Regions from separate parts of the Bradyrhizobium sp. BWC-3-1 genome, predicted to be linked through region 2. Evidence: predicted binding sites of a transcription regulator. Region 2 holds the regulator's gene; each other region holds the start of a gene.
What was found. Region 2 encodes LexA, which represses DNA repair genes until DNA is damaged. Its sites were predicted from a motif close to TGTTCNNNNTGTGTTCNG; they were not measured.
Positions count from the first base shown of each region.

Region 1: a site for LexA is predicted at 1,343-1,360, ahead of RX329_RS33725 (PA0069 family radical SAM protein). Genes of this name have one in related genera too.
Region 3: a site for LexA is predicted at 1,740-1,757, ahead of RX329_RS30090 (ImuA family protein). Genes of this name have one in related genera too.

Region 1 covers NZ_CP136625.1:6,990,932-6,996,446, forward strand. The annotation lists gene RX329_RS33720 (VOC family protein) at 1-133, opposite strand, end outside; gene RX329_RS33725 (PA0069 family radical SAM protein) at 158-1,321, opposite strand; gene RX329_RS33730 (phosphoketolase family protein) at 1,533-3,947, shown strand; gene RX329_RS33735 (acetate/propionate family kinase) at 3,956-5,140, shown strand; gene RX329_RS33740 (glycosyl transferase) at 5,479-5,515, shown strand, end outside.
Region 2 covers NZ_CP136625.1:4,427,489-4,433,003, reverse strand. The annotation lists gene RX329_RS21485 (HAD family hydrolase) at 1-265, shown strand, start outside; gene RX329_RS21480 (hypothetical protein) at 433-624, shown strand; gene glp (gephyrin-like molybdotransferase Glp) at 863-2,074, shown strand; gene lexA (transcriptional repressor LexA) at 2,251-2,952, shown strand; gene RX329_RS21465 (hypothetical protein) at 3,447-3,881, shown strand; partial or broken gene RX329_RS21460 (ComEC/Rec2 family competence protein) at 4,020-5,515, opposite strand, start outside.
Region 3 covers NZ_CP136625.1:6,202,711-6,208,225, forward strand. The annotation lists gene RX329_RS30085 (Y-family DNA polymerase) at 1-990, opposite strand, end outside; gene RX329_RS30090 (ImuA family protein) at 887-1,675, opposite strand; gene RX329_RS30095 (putative DNA modification/repair radical SAM protein) at 1,837-3,072, shown strand; gene RX329_RS30100 (UdgX family uracil-DNA binding protein) at 3,072-4,514, shown strand; gene RX329_RS30105 (inorganic phosphate transporter) at 4,613-5,515, shown strand, end outside.

The DNA.
Region 1 (5,515 bases), 2.6 Mb from region 2:
CGGTCTCGCCGGTTACCTTGAGCCGGCGCGAGAAACCGAGCGCGTCGTAAAAGGCAATGCTGGCGCGGATGTCGTTCACGCCCAGCGTGATGACGGTCAGCCGCGGGATAGGAGCTGGCGGTTCCTTACTCATACGACGCCTCTCTCACTTCGTCCCTCAGAACAGGCTGAGCTGATCGCCGTTCCGCTTCGGCTTGGCAAAATGATCCGTCGTCAGCTTGGCGCGCCGTTTGTTCAGCCCGAGCCTGTCGCAAGCGATCTCGAAGCGGCGGCCGATGGTCCAGGCCATCGGGCCGGTGCCCTTCATGCGCTCGCCCCATTTCGCATCGTAGTCACGGCCGCCGCGCATGTCGCGGATCAGCGTGAAGACGTGGCGATACCGGTCCGGATAGTTCGCCATCAGCCATTCCCGAAAGAGATCGCGCACCTCGAGCGGCAACCGCAGCAACACGTAGGAGGCCTCCTTGACGCCGGCATGGGCGGCGGCATCCAGGATGCGCTCGATCTCGGAATCGTTCAGCGCGGGGATCACGGGCGCGACCATGACGGTGGTCGGAATGCCAGCCTCGGAAAGCTGCTTCAGTGCCTCCAGCCGCTTCGGCGGCGTGGACGCCCGCGGCTCCATGGTGCGCGCTAGTTTCGGATCGAGCGAGGTCACGGAGATCCCGACCTTGGCGAGGTTGCGTTTGGCCATTCGCGCGAGAATGTCGATGTCGCGCACGACCAGCGCCGACTTGGTGACGATCCCGACGGGATGGCCGGCGCGCTCCAGCACCTCCAGAATGCCGCGCATGATTTTGCGCTCGCGCTCGATCGGCTGATAGGGATCGGTGTTGGTGCCGATCGCGATCATCCGCGGCTCGTAGCCCGGCGCCGCAAGCTCCTTCTCGAGCAACGCCGGCGCCTCGGGCTTCACGAACAGCTTCGACTCGAAGTCGAGCCCCGGCGACAGGCCAAGATAGGCATGCGTCGGCCGCGCGAAGCAATAGACGCAGCCGTGCTCGCAACCGCGGTAGGGATTGATCGAGCGATCGAAGCCGATATCGGGAGATTCGTTGCGGGTGATCACCTTGCGCGAGGTGTCGATCCCGACCGTGGTCTTGAACGGGGGCAGTTCTTCAAGGCTCTGCCAGCCATCGTCGAATGCGACGCGCGCCTCGGCCTCAAACCGGCCGCTGGCGTTGGACTGCGCGCCCCGGCCTCGCCTGCGCTGGCGGTCGATGGCGACCGCCAGCTCAGGGAAGTCAGAAGGCGCACCCGCCGGCTCGGAGGGCGCCGTGACCGGCGGGTGCTTGAGAGCATGAGAGGATGCTGGACTCATGAAGCCAAGATAGCATGTCAAAGGAACAAATCAAGAACACAAATAAAAAACGTGAAAACAACCCCATGCACAGTCGAGCTGCCCAAATTTCGGGCGGGGGTTTTTGACTTCACGCAACACCAGCGTGACCACGATTCCGTTTGATCACGGGAGGGATCGATCGTCGCGGAACATGGTTGATGACGATCGTTGGGTGAAGGTCGGCAAGAACATGACAAATCAACAACAATTGGCCGCAGCGAGCAGCAACCTCGATCTGCTCGACCGCTATTGGCGCGCCGCGAACTATCTCTCCGTTGGGCAAATCTATCTCCTCGACAATCCGCTGCTGCGCGAGCCCTTACGGCCCGAGCACATCAAGCCGCGTTTGCTCGGCCATTGGGGCACGACGCCCGGTTTGAACTTCATTTATGCCCATCTCAACCGCGTCATCCGCGCGCTGGACCTGAACGTGATCTATGTCTGCGGTCCCGGGCACGGCGGCCCCGGCATGGTCGCCAACACCTATCTCGAAGGCAGCTACAGCGAGCTCTATCCCGATATCGCGCGCGATACCGAGGGGTTGCGCAAGCTGTTCAGGCAATTCTCCTTCCCCGGCGGCATCCCGAGTCACGCGGCGCCGGAAACGCCGGGCTCGATCCACGAAGGCGGTGAGCTCGGTTACGCGCTGGTGCATGCCTATGGCGCGGCCTTCGACAATCCCGACCTGATCGTCGCCTGTGTCGTCGGTGACGGCGAGGCCGAGACCGGCCCGCTCGCCGCGTCCTGGCACTCCAACAAATTCCTCAATCCTGCGCATGACGGCGCGGTGCTGCCGATCCTGCATCTCAACGGTTACAAGATTGCCAATCCGACCGTGCTCGGCCGGATGCGCGACGACGAGATCCGCGATCTCTTCCGCGGGCTCGGCCACGAGCCGCTGTTCGTCGAGGGCGACGATCCCAAATTGATGCACCGGGCCATGGCAGACGCGCTCGACGTCGCGCTCGTCAGCATCCGGTCGATCCAGCAGCACGCCCGCGACGGCCGCAAGAGCGTCGAACGTCCGCGCTGGCCGATGATCGTGCTGCGCAGCCCGAAGGGCTGGACCGGCCCCAAGGAAGTCGACGGCAAGAAGGTGGAGGGCTTTTGGCGGGCGCATCAGGTGCCCGTCGCGAACTGTCGCGAGAACCCGGCGCATCTGAAGATTCTCGAAGACTGGATGCGCAGCTACGAGCCGGAAAAGCTGTTCGACGCGAACGGCGCGCTCATTGCTGAGCTCCAGGCGCTCGCGCCCGAAGGCAATCGCCGCATGGGCGCCAATCCGCACGCCAATGGCGGCCTTCTGAAGAAGGAGCTGAAGCTGCCGGACTTCCGCAGTTTCGCCGTCGAAGTAGCGCAGCCGGGCGGCGTCGTGGCGGAGGCAACCCGCGAGCTCGGGAAATTCCTGCGCGACGTCATCCGCCTCAACACCGAGGCCCGCAACTTCCGCATCATGGGCCCGGACGAGACTGCGTCGAACCGGCTCGATGCGGTGTTCGAGGCCACCGAACGCGTCTGGATGGAGCCGACAAAACCTTACGACGTGCATCTCGCCCAGGACGGACGCGTGATGGAAGTCCTGAGCGAGCATCTCTGCCAGGGCTGGTTAGAGGGTTACCTGCTCACGGGCCGGCACGGCTTCTTCTCCTGCTACGAGGCGTTCATCCACATCGTGGATTCCATGTTCAACCAGCACGCCAAATGGCTGAAGGTGACCCGGCATCTGCCGTGGCGGCGACCGATCGCCTCGCTCAACTATCTGCTCACCTCGCATGTCTGGCGTCAGGACCACAACGGCTTCAGCCATCAGGATCCCGGTTTCGTCGATCTCGTCGCCAACAAGAAGGCCGACATCGTCCGCATCTACTTCCCGCCGGATGCCAACACGCTGCTGTGGATCGCCGATCACTGCCTGCGCACCTATGACCGCATCAACGTCATCGTCGCCGGCAAGCAGCCGGCGCCGCAATGGCTGTCGATGCAGGAGGCAGCCACGCATTGCGCCGCCGGCATCGGCATCTGGAGCTGGGCCGGCACGGAAGATGCGAATGGCGAGCCCGGTGTCGTGATGGCCTGCGCCGGCGACGTGCCGACACTGGAAACGCTCGCTGCCGTCGACCTGCTGCGCAAGGCGCTGCCCGAGCTGAAGATCCGCGTCGTCAACGTCGTCGACCTCATGACGCTGCAACCCAGGGAGCAGCACCCGCACGGCTTGTCCGACCGCGACTTCGACGGCCTGTTCACGCGCGACAAGCCGGTGATCTTCGCCTATCACGGCTATCCTCATCTGATCCACCGGTTGACCTATAACCGCACCAACCACGCCGGCATGCACGTCCGCGGCTTTGCCGAGGAAGGCACCACGACGACGCCGTTCGACATGGTCGTGCTCAACGAGCTCGACCGCTATCACCTCGCGATCGAGGCGATCGAGCGCGTGCCGGGGCTCGCGACCAGGGCGGCGCAGGTGAAGCAGCAATTCCGCGACAAGCTGATCGAGCATTCGCGCTATGTGCGCGAACACGGCGAGGACATGCCGGAAATCCAGGAATGGGTCTGGCAGAACAGCGCCGGCGGCAACACGCCGGCAGAGGCAGGCGACTGAGGAGAGCCATGTCGAACACGGTTCTCGTTCTCAACTCGGGATCGTCGAGCATCAAATTCGGCCTGTTCGATATCTCGGCGGCCGAGCCCGCCCTGCTCTGCAAGGGCCTGCTTGACGAGCACGAGACGAAGCCGCGGCTCGTCGTGAAGAGTCCCGCGGGCGAAGACCTGTTCGAGAAACGGAGGGAAGCATCGGATGCGGCCAGCGATCATCTGTTCGCCGACGTGCTCGGCTTCATCGAGGATCGTTTCGGCGACCATCGCTTGCGCGCCGTCGGCCATCGCGTCGTCCATGGCGGTCCGGACTATTCCGCTCCGGTCGAGCTGACGGAGGATGTCACCGCAAAGCTGCAAGCGCTGACGCCGCTGGCGCCCCTGCACCAGCCGCGCTGCCTGGCTCCGGTCCGCACTATCACGGCGATCAGGCCCGACCTGACGCAGATCGCCTGCTTCGATACCGCTTTCCACCACGGCATTGCGCCGCCCGCCAGCCGCTTCGCCATTCCGCGACGTTATGAAGAGCGCGGCATCCGGCGCTACGGATTTCATGGCCTCTCGTTCGAATATGTCGCGGGACGGCTCGCCCGAATCGCGCCGCAGCTCGTGGCGAAGCGCACTGTGATCGCGCATCTCGGCAACGGCGCGAGCCTGTGCGGCTTGCGCGACGGCCGCAGCATCGACACCACGATGGGACTGACGCCGCTCGACGGGCTGGTGATGGGCACGCGCTGCGGCAGGCTCGACCCGGGCGTGCTGCTCTATCTGCAACAGCACGAGAAGATGTCGGTCGAAGATGTCCAGCACCTACTCTACCACGAATCGGGCCTGCTCGGCGTCTCCGGCATCGCGTCGGATATGCGCATGCTGCTTGCGAGCCGCGAAGCTGCGGCGCGGGAGGCGGTCGAGCTCTTCACCTTCCGCGCCGCGCAGGAGGTGGCGGCGATGGCGACAACGCTTGCAGGGCTAGACTGCCTGGTCTTCACCGGCGGCATCGGCGAGCATGCCAGCGAAATCCGCAGCGCGATCGGTGAGCGTCTCGACTGGCTCGGCGTGCGCATCGATGCCGCTGCGAATGATGCGGCGCGCGAGCGCATCAACGATGGCGATAGCGCAGTCGATGTCTTCGTCATTCCAACGAATGAGGAACTGATGATCGCACGACATTGTGCGGCGGTGCTGCGAACAGCGAGTTGACCGGCGTTCATTCGAAGCCCTCGTCAGCAGCGTGGTTGCACGTTTTCCCGTCCTCGCGCTCGTCCGCTATCGCATCCTCCTCTTGCATGATTGCGAACGGCCGGCGCGCCGCGCAATATTGCGGCTCACCTCCGGATTAATACGGACAGGACAGGCTGGGGCGACACATTCGGCAATATCGCCGCCCCGTACGGGATATATTTGGATGCGAGGGCTGCAGCGGTTTACCATCGTCTGCCGAGGCGCGGCCGGAAAGTTGCACTCGGCAGCGCCATGTTTTATGACGCCCTCATAATGAGCTACGCTTCTCCCGAAGTGTGGACAGTGAAGCTTCCATCATGCTGAGCGTCATCATTCCGACCGAAGGCGTCGAGC
Region 2 (5,515 bases):
GCACGTGGACCATTTCTCGAGGGAATATGCCGACCTCCTCGGCCATTTCCGCGAGCTGTATTTGTCGTCCAGCATCGGCCTGCGCAAACCGGATGCGGAGGCCTTCGACCACGTCGTTGCGGCGATCGGCGTGCCCGCCGGGCGCATCGTGTTCTTCGACGATCTTGCCGAAAACATCGAGGGAGCACGCGCGCGCGGCTTGACGGCGGTGCATGTGACCTCGCCGCGTGACGTCGGGAACGCATTGAAGGCATTGGGCATTTGACGACGGTCCGTTGTCGCGAAACCCACGACGGCACGGCCCGAGGGACCAATTTTGAAAAATTGAGGAACCGGATCACTTTGTACATTTTTATACAGAGTTCCGGGAACGGAATACCGCCTTCCGGACTCTTAGAGTCCGTTGGGACTTCTACGGACGGATGCATCATCGTGCTGGGCAAAACCTACCTCACCAAGCAGGCCTCTCTTCTTCTTGAATTCGCGAGGACAACTTCAGATTCGGACCTTTCCGCCAAGCTTGTGAGCAAGGCCGCCGACCTGAAATCCCAAGCCGACCCGCTGCCCGACAAGGATCAGGGATCCAAGGCGCCCGACGTAACTCCCGGGCAGGCAGGGAGCTGATCGATTCAGGCCATGGCGCGTTCTCGCCTTGCCATGATTTTCGTCGCTTCCATGACCACTCTCCTGCCGATCTGTGACCTCCTTCGGATCATGCCGCGACGCGCTTGATCCTGCCTTCCGGAACAATGTGAAGGGGCGGGATGACTGTGCCTGCTCAGCCGCTTTTGCCTCTGCGCCTGCGCTCGGCTAGAAGACGTGCGGAACATTCGCCCGAACGTGCCGAGCAGGAGTTTTCGCCGTGGCCTTGATGCCGGTTTCTGACGCGCTTGCCGCGGTGCTGGCGGGTGCAGAGCCGCTGCCGGAAGAAATGATTTCCCTCGACGAGGCCTACCATCGCGTGCTCGCGCGTGACGTCGTGGCGCGGCGCACGCAGCCGCCGCAGGCGATGTCGGCGATGGACGGCTACGCGGTGCGCGCGGCCGATGCCGCGACGATCGATTCGGAGCTCACCGTCATCGGCGAAGTCGCAGCGGGCCGACCGTTCGAGGGGACGGTCGGAGCCGGCGAGGCCGTGCGGATCTTCACCGGCGGCGTCGTTCCCTTTGGCGCGGACGCCGTCGTGATCCAGGAGGACACGATCGCCGCCGGCAAGCGGATCACGATCAAGGAAGCCGCAATCGCCGGCCGGCACATCCGCCCCGCCGGCGTTGATTTCCGCGAGGGCGACGTGCTCCTGCGCAAGGGAAGCCGTTTGACCGAGCGAGACCTCGCGCTCGCCGCCGGGATGAATCATCCGCACCTTGCCGTTGTCAGGCGTCCGAAGGTCGCGATTCTCGCCACCGGCGACGAGCTGGTGATGCCGGGCACCACGCCCGGCCACGGCCAGATCGTCTATTCCAACGGCTACGCCCTGCACGCGCTCGCCCGCAGCGAGGGCGCCGAGACCATCGACCTCGGTATTGCCGCCGACACGCTCGAGGCCACCACCGCCGGCATCCGCCGCGCCCGCGAGAGCGGCGCCGACGTCCTGATCACGACCGGCGGCGCATCGGTCGGCGACCACGATCTGGTCCAGCAGGCACTGCGGGACGAAGGCATCGCGATGGCGTTCTGGAAGATCGCGATGCGGCCAGGCAAGCCGATGATGCACGGGCGACTCGGCGCAATGGGTGTGATCGGCCTGCCGGGCAATCCCGTATCGTCCTACGTGTGCGCTTTCCTGTTCATGGTGCCGCTGATTCGCGCCCTGTCGGGCCGTTCAGTGATTCACCATCGCCGTGAACGCGCCGTGCTCGGCCGCGACGTCGGCGCCAACGACCAGCGCGAGGACTATCTGCGCGCGCATCTTGAGGAGCGTGACGATGGCACACGCGTCGTTGTTCCCGTCAATCATCAGGACTCTTCGCTGCTTGCGAATCTCGCTGCAGCACAGGTACTTCTCGTCCGCGCACCATTCGCGCCGAAGGCCGAAGCCGGCACGGCTTGCGAAGTGTTGCGGCTCCCCGTCTGAGCGCCCCCGCAACGCGCGTTCCGCGCACTTTGCTCTGTTCACGGTAAATTAAGCAGTTGCGGAACATGTATCGAACATATAGTGTCTGTTCATGATTTGTTTCGAGCATGCAGCGGCTTATGGCCGAATTCAGCGTCTCGGAATCGGACGACATCAACCGGGGGACTTTGGTCGAGATGTTAACGCGCAAACAATACGAGCTTCTGCGGTTCATCAGTGAACGTCTGAAGGAAAGCGGCGTGCCGCCCTCCTTCGACGAGATGAAGGATGCGCTCGATCTGCGCTCGAAGTCGGGCATCCATCGCCTGATCACGGCGCTCGAGGAGCGTGGCTTCATCCGACGCCTGCCCAACCGCGCCCGTGCGATTGAAGTCATCAAGCTGCCGGAGCTCCAGGCAGCCGCTGGCAGCCGCCGCGGCTTCACGCCGAGCGTCATCGAGGGCAATCTCGGCAAGGTGCGTGCGAGCGCGAGCCTGCCCGCTGACGAGGGCGAACGTCCCGTCGCGGTGCCGGTGATGGGCCGCATCGCGGCCGGCACGCCGATCGAGGCGTTGCAGACCCGCAGCCATACTATCAGCGTACCGCCTGACATGCTCGGCTCGGGCGAGCATTACGCGCTGGAAGTGCGCGGCGACTCGATGGTCGAAGCCGGCATTCTCGACGGCGACATGGCCCTGATCCAGCGCAACGAGAGCGCCGATACCGGCGACATCGTGGTGGCGCTGATCGACGACGAGGAAGCGACGCTGAAGCGCTTCCGCCGTCGCGGCGCCTCGATCGCGCTCGAGCCCGCCAACGCGGCCTATGAGGTCCGCATCCTGCCGCCCAACCGGGTGAAGATTCAGGGCAAGCTGATCGGGCTTTACCGGAAGTACTGATACCGGGAGTCCTTTCTATCGGCAGTACTTCATATCGGAAGCACTTCATGCCGGAGGTGCTTGGCGCCTCGCGCGCTTCCGATCGGCATCGCCGGTCAGAGATTGGAGCGGATCATCGTCCGCTCCGGCTGGATAGCCTTTCTGGTTCTGCACAGACTATCCGGCCCCTCCTCCAACGCTGGCTCCTCGCCACGCCGACGAAGCAGCACCGCTTCAAGCAGCACCGCTTCGCGGCTCGGTTGTTCGAGGAAACAGCGACCAGCGGTCAAGTTCGGCCGTTGCAGCCAAGTTGGCAATGTTCGCGTACGCGCCTCCCGAATGCATCGCGGCGAGCTTTGTTCCTATTGAATTCGGGAAAGATAATGTGATCGCGGCTTGCGGAAGCCAGCCGCAGATTTGCCCACAACCAAGCACAGCGTTCGTGCTTCCACTCTGATAGAGGCCTGCGCCTCGATAAGAGACGCGGGTTGCTATCCCAGCATGAGGAGCACCCGATGTGTGACTACAGCCTACATGCCGTCGCGTCGCGCCCCGCCGAAGTCGGCGAGACGATCGTCACGACAAGCTTCCGCGGCACCTCGACGCGCGGCTTCGCCTCTGCAGCCGATCCGTCCGTCGCCGTCTGCCTGCTGCCGGGGACGGAGCTCGCCTTCGCCGACGACGTCCGCTACGACAATCGCTGGATCTGGACGCGCACCATCAATTCCCGCGTCGGCAAGTTCGGCAAGATCGATCCGCACGTTCCCGACCGCCATCATGATGCGATCGAATTCCCCGACGGCAAATACGTGCTGGTGACGCAGCTCGTCGAAGGCCAGCGCGCGACGGTGCTGCAACTGCCGGTGACTCAGTCGGTCACCGAGCGCGAGCACAAGGCGCAGATCACCGCCGACAGGCAGCCGACCGTCACGCACCTGCCGATCGGCTGACAGAGCCGCCCTCCGGCTACGAGGTCGGAGGTCAGGATTGAATCGCCATCGCCGGCCGTGGCCGGCGAGATGGTGTGGTTTGCGCCCCGCGAATCCGAACGGACGCACCGAACCACTGCGTTGCTCCGCACCATCAGATCAATCGTCGGCTTGCAGGTCGGTGTCCGCCGGCGTTGCGTCCTTGATGCGAGGCGCGGTCGACTTTGGCGCGAGGCTGCCGTCGAAATCACCCTCGCCGGCGCCGGCCGGCAACCAGGGGCGGCTCGTGCCTCTCGCCCTCACTGCCTGAACCACAAAACCGTCACCACGCTGCGTCAGCGCCAGCGCGCTCTGGCTGGCGAGCCGCTGCCGATCGACCACCATCGCCGCGCAATCGGGCGGCGCGGGACGAGTCGTCACCACCAGGGCGGCCCGACTGCAATCGTCTGCGAGAGCGTCGACGCGCAGTGCCAGCGCGACCAGCCTCCCGTCGGCCAGTGGCGTCACGCAGCCGGATTCGTCGCAGGACACGCCATCGGCAAGCGAGGCTCTGCCCGCCTCGCGCGGATCGGCGTCGGCAGCGAGCCATTCCTTGAGCAGAAAGCCGTCCTTGTTCGTCCTGATCAGGTGCAGATATCCGTCCCTGCCCCGCACCGCGACGCTCGCGCCATCCCCGGCAATCAGGATGTCGGGCTGCCGCGCCGACAGTCCCCAGAGGATCGCTGCCAGCAGCACCAGGGCGCCGGACCAGCGCAGCGGCGTGCGCAACAAGCCGAGCACAATGATTCCCAGGCTCGCCGCGATCAGCGGCGCGATCCCGAACGCCGGGATGCGGCCCACCGCGCCCGGCAAGGCCGCGACCCAGCGCGAGACCGCGACCATCCACTCGATGCCAATCCCCATCAGCCACCAGAACACGCTGTCCAGCCCGAACGGCGCAGCAAGCAGCCCCAACAGCCCCGCCGGCATCACCAGCGCAGAGACCACGGGCATCGCGCCGAGATTGGCGAGCACGCCGAACGGCGTGACACGGTGGAAATGAAAGGCGGCATAGGGCGTGGTCGCAAGTCCCGCAATCAGCGAAGCCATGAACAGCATCGCAATCTCGCGCCCACCCCACATCGCAATGCGCGCAGTCGCCGAATTGTCCGGCGAGGCAAACAAATTGGGCATGCCGATTTGCACCAGTGCGACCAAGCCGAGCGTTGCCGCAAACGACATCTGAAAACTCGGATGCACCAGCGCTTCCGGCGCGACCGCCAGCACGATCAGCGCAGCCACAGCAAGCGTGCGGAAGGTGATGGCGCGGCGATCGACCATCACCGCGATCAGCACCACCGCCGTCATGAAGAACGACCTTTGCGTGGCGACCTCCGCGCCCGACAGCAGCAGGTAGAACGCAGCGGCGACCAGCGCGGCGGCGGCCGACCATTTCTTGATGGCGAAGCCGGCTGCCAGTCCGGGGATCAGAGCGAGCAGCGCGCGCACCGCGAAGAACACGACGCCGGCAACGACGGCCATGTGATAAACCGGAGATCGAGAGCACGTGGCCGAGGCCGGAGATGAACATCGCATCGTTGACGGGCGTGGTGATCGCATCGCGCCGCCCGGTGAGCAGCGCGGTCGCGATCGCCCGATTGTCGCCGTCGAGCGTC
Region 3 (5,515 bases), 1.8 Mb from region 2:
GGCGAGTGCATCGAGACGCTCGCGGAACAGCCGGTCGACGACCGCGCTCCGCGTCACGGGACGTCCGGTTTCGACCATGATGGCGCGCACCGCGCCGTCGGTACGGAAGAATGTGGCTTCTAACCGTCGCGCGCCCTTGCCCTGCTTCTCCATCGACGCGATCAACGTATCCGCCAGGCGCGACAGCGTCATCGCGATCATGGTGTCGGTCGCGATCGGCTCGGCAAAGCGTTTCTCCACGATGTAATCAGGCGGCGGCTTTCGTGGATTGATCGGCGCATCGCCCTGCCCCAGCGCATGCGCGAGCAGCGTGGAGAACCGCGCACCGAACCGCGCCGTGATTTCGCTCGGCGTGCGCGAGGCGACATCGCCGATGGTCTTCAGGCCGGCGCGTCGCAGACCGGTGGTAATGGCCTCACCCGCGCCAAGTGCGGACACCGGAAACCGACTGATTGCCGCCGCCTCCTCGCCATCGGCAACGATGGTCCCTGAAGATTGCCGCGTCAGCGTGCGCGCGCAGACCGAGGTGCCGGCGATCGCCGCGCTGACGGCAAAGCCCTGGCGGTCGAGGGCGCGGACAAGGGTTTGCAACAGCGCAGCCTCGCCGCCGAACAGATGCGCGCAGCCGGTGATGTCGAGGAACAGCCCGTGCGGCGGATCGAGCGCCACCAGCGGCGTGAAGCGGTCGCACCAGTCGGCGATGTCGCCGATCGTCTTCGCATCGGCCATGGCATCGGCGTCGAACACCTTGAGATTTGGACACATCGCCCGGGCATTGGCCAAAGGCTGGCCGATATGCAGACCGAGGCGCTCGGCCGCCTCGTCCAGCGCATGGATCACCAGCGCGTTGCTATCCTTGGCAACGACGATGCTAGGCGCATTATTTTTATGCAGTCCGACGTTGCCGAAGAACCGCTGGATCCGATCGATGGGCAGGCGCGGTAGCCACAGGCTGAGGATACGCCGACGATTCAGAGAACTGGCACTCATCACATTTCCATTCCATGATCCACCGGCCACACGGACCGTGACGATTGCGCAGGAGCTCGGCATCGAAGCGCGGCGCCCCCCAGGCGCTCCACATCGCGCCCGGCGGCGAATGCGCCGCGCGCAGCATCCATCTGGTCTCGGCGGTCGAGGGTAAAGGTTGCGCGGCCATCCGCAGCAACAGGCCGGTGACACCGGAAGATTGCGCAGCCAGCGTCAGCTTGCGGCTCGCCACGAGATCGAACTGCCTCGTCTCACCCCAGAGCTCGAGCACGACGGCGCCCAGCGCGTCGCAGGCGAGCGCATCGGCCGACGTGCGCAACGCACTCTCCACGTCGGCGGCGCGCACCATCACCATACGGCGCGGATCGAGACCGATCTCGGTGAGCCCGCTCATCGACAGCGCACCGGTTTCAATTTCTGAAAAATCCTGCCGCACCCACAGCAGCGGTTTGCGTGCCGTCATGCGCCCCGCAAGTCCGGTGACAAAGCCGGTCGCGGCCGCGCCCTGACGTCCTTCGCAAAATACCTCGTGGATTGCCGCGCGTGCGAGCCCGCCCTTTAGCGCGCTGTCGGCCTCGCGATGGCCGAGCGCGACACGGTCGCGATGATGCACGACCTCCGCCGTCTCGATGCGCTCGATCTGGCCGCGCAAGGCTGCAAGCGCGCTTGTTCGTGCGCCGCTCATATACGCCGCTCCTCAGGAGTGATTGCCGGTGGCTCTCAAAAAGAGAACCAGCGGCTAGCTCATTTGTTCATGATATGTTCTAATATAAAGCTAACGACGCCCCAGGAGTCAATCGAATTGGCGGGCCTTGGGATTCATGAGCTGAATCAAAGGGATCCAATATGGACGTGCAACGCAAGCTGGAAATCCTGGCCGACGCCGCCAAGTACGACGCGTCCTGCGCCTCCAGCGGCACCGAGAGGCGGGATTCCAGCGACGGCAAGGGCATGGGATCGACCGCGCCCGGCATGGGCATTTGCCATTCCTACGCGCCGGACGGTCGCTGTATCTCGCTGCTCAAGGTGCTGCTGACCAACGCCTGCAATTACGACTGCCTCTATTGCGTCAACCGGGCCTCTTCCAACGTGCCACGCGCCCGCTTCACCATCGACGAAGTCGTCAAGCTGACGCTCGACTTCTACCGGCGCAATTACATCGAAGGACTGTTTCTCTCCTCCGGCATCATCCGCAACCCCGACTACACCATGGAGCAGGTGGTAAGCGTCGCGCGCAAACTGCGCGAGGAGCATCACTTCCGTGGCTACATCCATCTCAAAACAATCCCCGAGGCCGACGATGCATTGATCTCCGAGGCCGGCAAATATGCCGACCGTCTCTCCATCAACATCGAGATGCCGCAGGAGACGAGCCTGCAGCAATTCGCGCCCGAGAAGGACGTGCGCGCGATCCGCCGCACAATGGGCCGACTGCGGCTGAAGCTGGACGAGGCCGAGGAAAGCCGTAGCGCGAAGACGAAAGCCAAGCCGCAGCGCTTCGCACCGGCCGGCCAAAGCACGCAGATGATCGTCGGCGCCGACGCGGCCTCCGACCACACTATCCTCCACACCAGCGCCAATCTCTACAGTTCATACAGGCTGAGGCGCGTCTATTATTCCGCGTTCAGCCCGATCCCCGATGCCAGCCGCGCGCTGCCTCTGCGCGCGCCGCCCTTGCTGCGCGAGCACCGACTCTACCAGGCCGACTGGCTGATGCGGTTCTACGGCTTCGACGTCGGCGAGATCGTCGACGACAGTGCGATGCTGCCGCTCGACATCGATCCAAAACTCGCCTGGGCGCTGCGCCACCGCGACCGCTTCCCGCTCGACGTCAACCGGGCCAGCCGCGAGGAATTGTTGCGCGTGCCGGGCTTCGGCACCAAGGCGGTCGAGCGCATCATCGCGGCGCGCCGCACGACCACCATCCGCGTCGCCGATCTCGCGCGGCTGCATGTGCCCCGGAACAAAGCGCTGCCGTTCATCGTGCTGAGCGATCACCGGCCCGCGCCGCACCGCCTCGACGAGGCACGGCTGATCGAACGGTTCAAGCCGAAGGCCACACAACTGGGATTTGGCTTCTGATGCAGTACATCACCCTCGAGAACGAAACCGATTTCGACGGCTGGCGCAAAGCCGCGCGTAGCCTCGTGCTTCACCAAATGAAACCGGTCGATGTCACCTGGACCGTGCAGGGCGGCGAAGCGGAGCTGTTCGCGCCACCCTCGCCGTCTCCGCTGCCGGCCGGTGGCGATAGCACCTTCAACGTGCCAGCAAAATTCGTCGAGCTCGCCAAGGCCGCGATCCTGCATCGCGATCCCGAGCGTTTCGCGATCCTCTATCGCCTGCTGTTTCGGCTGAAGGACAATCACGACCTCATCGAGGTCGCGACCGATCTCGATGTCGCGCAAGTCACGGCCATGGCAAAGGCGGTCTACCGCGACGAGCACAAGATGCATGCCTTCGTGCGCTTCCGCGAGATCGGCAGGGAACGCGAAGCACACTACGTCGCCTGGTTCGAGCCGGAGCATCATATCGTCGAGCTCGCCGCGCCGTTCTTCGCCAAGCGCTTCGCCGATATGCCCTGGTCGATCCTGACGCCGGATTTGTGCGCGCATTGGGATGGCCACGCGCTCTCGTTCACGTCAGGCGTCGGCAAGAGCGAGGCGCCGAGCGAAGACCGGCTGGAGGAAACCTGGCGGCGCTACTATGCCAGCATCTTCAATCCGGCCCGCCTGAAGGTGAAGGCAATGCAGACCGAGATGCCGAAGAAATATTGGAGGAACCTGCCCGAGGCTTCGATCATTAAGCCCCTGATTGAGGACGCCGAGCGCATGACCGGCGCCATGATCGCCAATGCCGCAACCGATCCGCACAAGCCTCAAAAGCGGCCGGAGGCTCCGATGAAACGCAAGACCGCTGCCGACGATCTCGAAGCGCTCCGCGAGGAGGCCGCCCACTGCCGCGCCTGCCATCTCTACAAGGACGCGACCCAGACCGTGTTCGGCGAGGGTCCGAAGTCCGCCAATATCATGCTGGTCGGCGAACAACCTGGCGACAAGGAAGACCTCGCCGGCCATCCCTTCGTCGGTCCAGCCGGCCAGATGCTCGACAAGGCGCTGCAGGAGGCCGGCGTCGACCGCAAGAAGGTCTATGTCACCAACGCGGTGAAACACTTCAAATTCGTGCCGCGCGGCAAGATTCGCCTGCATCAGAAGCCGAATACGCCGGAGATAAAGGCCTGCCGGCAGTGGTATGAGCGGGAGGTCTCCGTCATCCAGCCCGATCTCATCGTCGCGATGGGCGCGACCGCCGCGCAGAGCGTGTTCGGCAAGATCACCCCGATCGGAAAGAACCGCGGCCGGCTCATCGACCTGCCCGACGGTCACAAGGCGCTGGTGACGGTGCACCCGTCCTATCTGCTGCGGCTGCCCGATCCGGAAGCCAAGGTGCTGGAATATCGGCGCTTTGTCGAAGATTTGAAGATCGTCGCCGGGTTGCAGAAGAAAGCCGCGCGCGCCGCCTGAATACGGGCGGGAAAACCCCTTTCATGCCTCGCCTGTCATCCAGCCTTCAAATCCATCGCGGACAATAGCCCCTACAGAAAGTTAAGGGGCCTCCAGACATGACCGATGTTGCATTCGACCGCGCGGTAGCCGATCCCGCGCCGATCCAGCCGGCCTCGCGGCCAAATCTCGACAAGGGCTTCAATCCGCTGACGATGATCCTGTTCTTCGGCATCCTCGCCGCGGGCCTGCTCTATGTGGCCTACAGCATCTATTCGGATGTCGATGCGACCGGCACGCGGGTCACGAGCTATCTGCCCTACATCCTCTTGTTTGTCGCGCTGCTGATCGCGCTCGGCTTCGAATTCGTCAACGGCTTCCACGACACCGCCAACGCGGTAGCGACCGTGATCTACACCCATTCGCTGCCGGCCGAAGTCGCGGTGATGTGGTCGGGTTTCTTCAACTTTCTCGGCGTGCTGCTCTCGTCCGGCGCGGTCGCCTTCGGCATCGTCTCGCTGCTACCGGTCGAGCTGATCCTGCAGGTCGGCTCCAGCGCCGGTTTCGCGATGGTGTTCGCGCTGCTGATCGCCGCGATCCTCTGGAACCTCGGCACCTGGTATTTCGGCCTGCCGGCCTCCTCCTCGCACACGCTGATCGGCTCGATCATCGGCGTCGGCGTTGCGAACGCGCTGATGCGCGGCCGCGACGGCACCTCGGGCGTGGACTGGGGCAAGGCTACGGAGATCGGCTATGCGCTTCTGTTGTCGCCACTGGTCGGCTTCATCTGCGCCGCCGGCCTGCTTCTGCTGCTCAAGCTGATCATCAAGAACCCGGCGCTCTATGCCGCCCCCGAGGGTCACAAAGCCCCGCCGATGTGGATTCGCGGCCTGCTGATCCTGACCTGCACCGGCGTCAGCTTCGCCCATGGTTCGAACGACGGCCAGAAGGGCATGGGCCTGATCATGCTGATCCTGATCGGCACCGTGCCCACAGCCTATGCGCTCAACCGCGCATTGCCG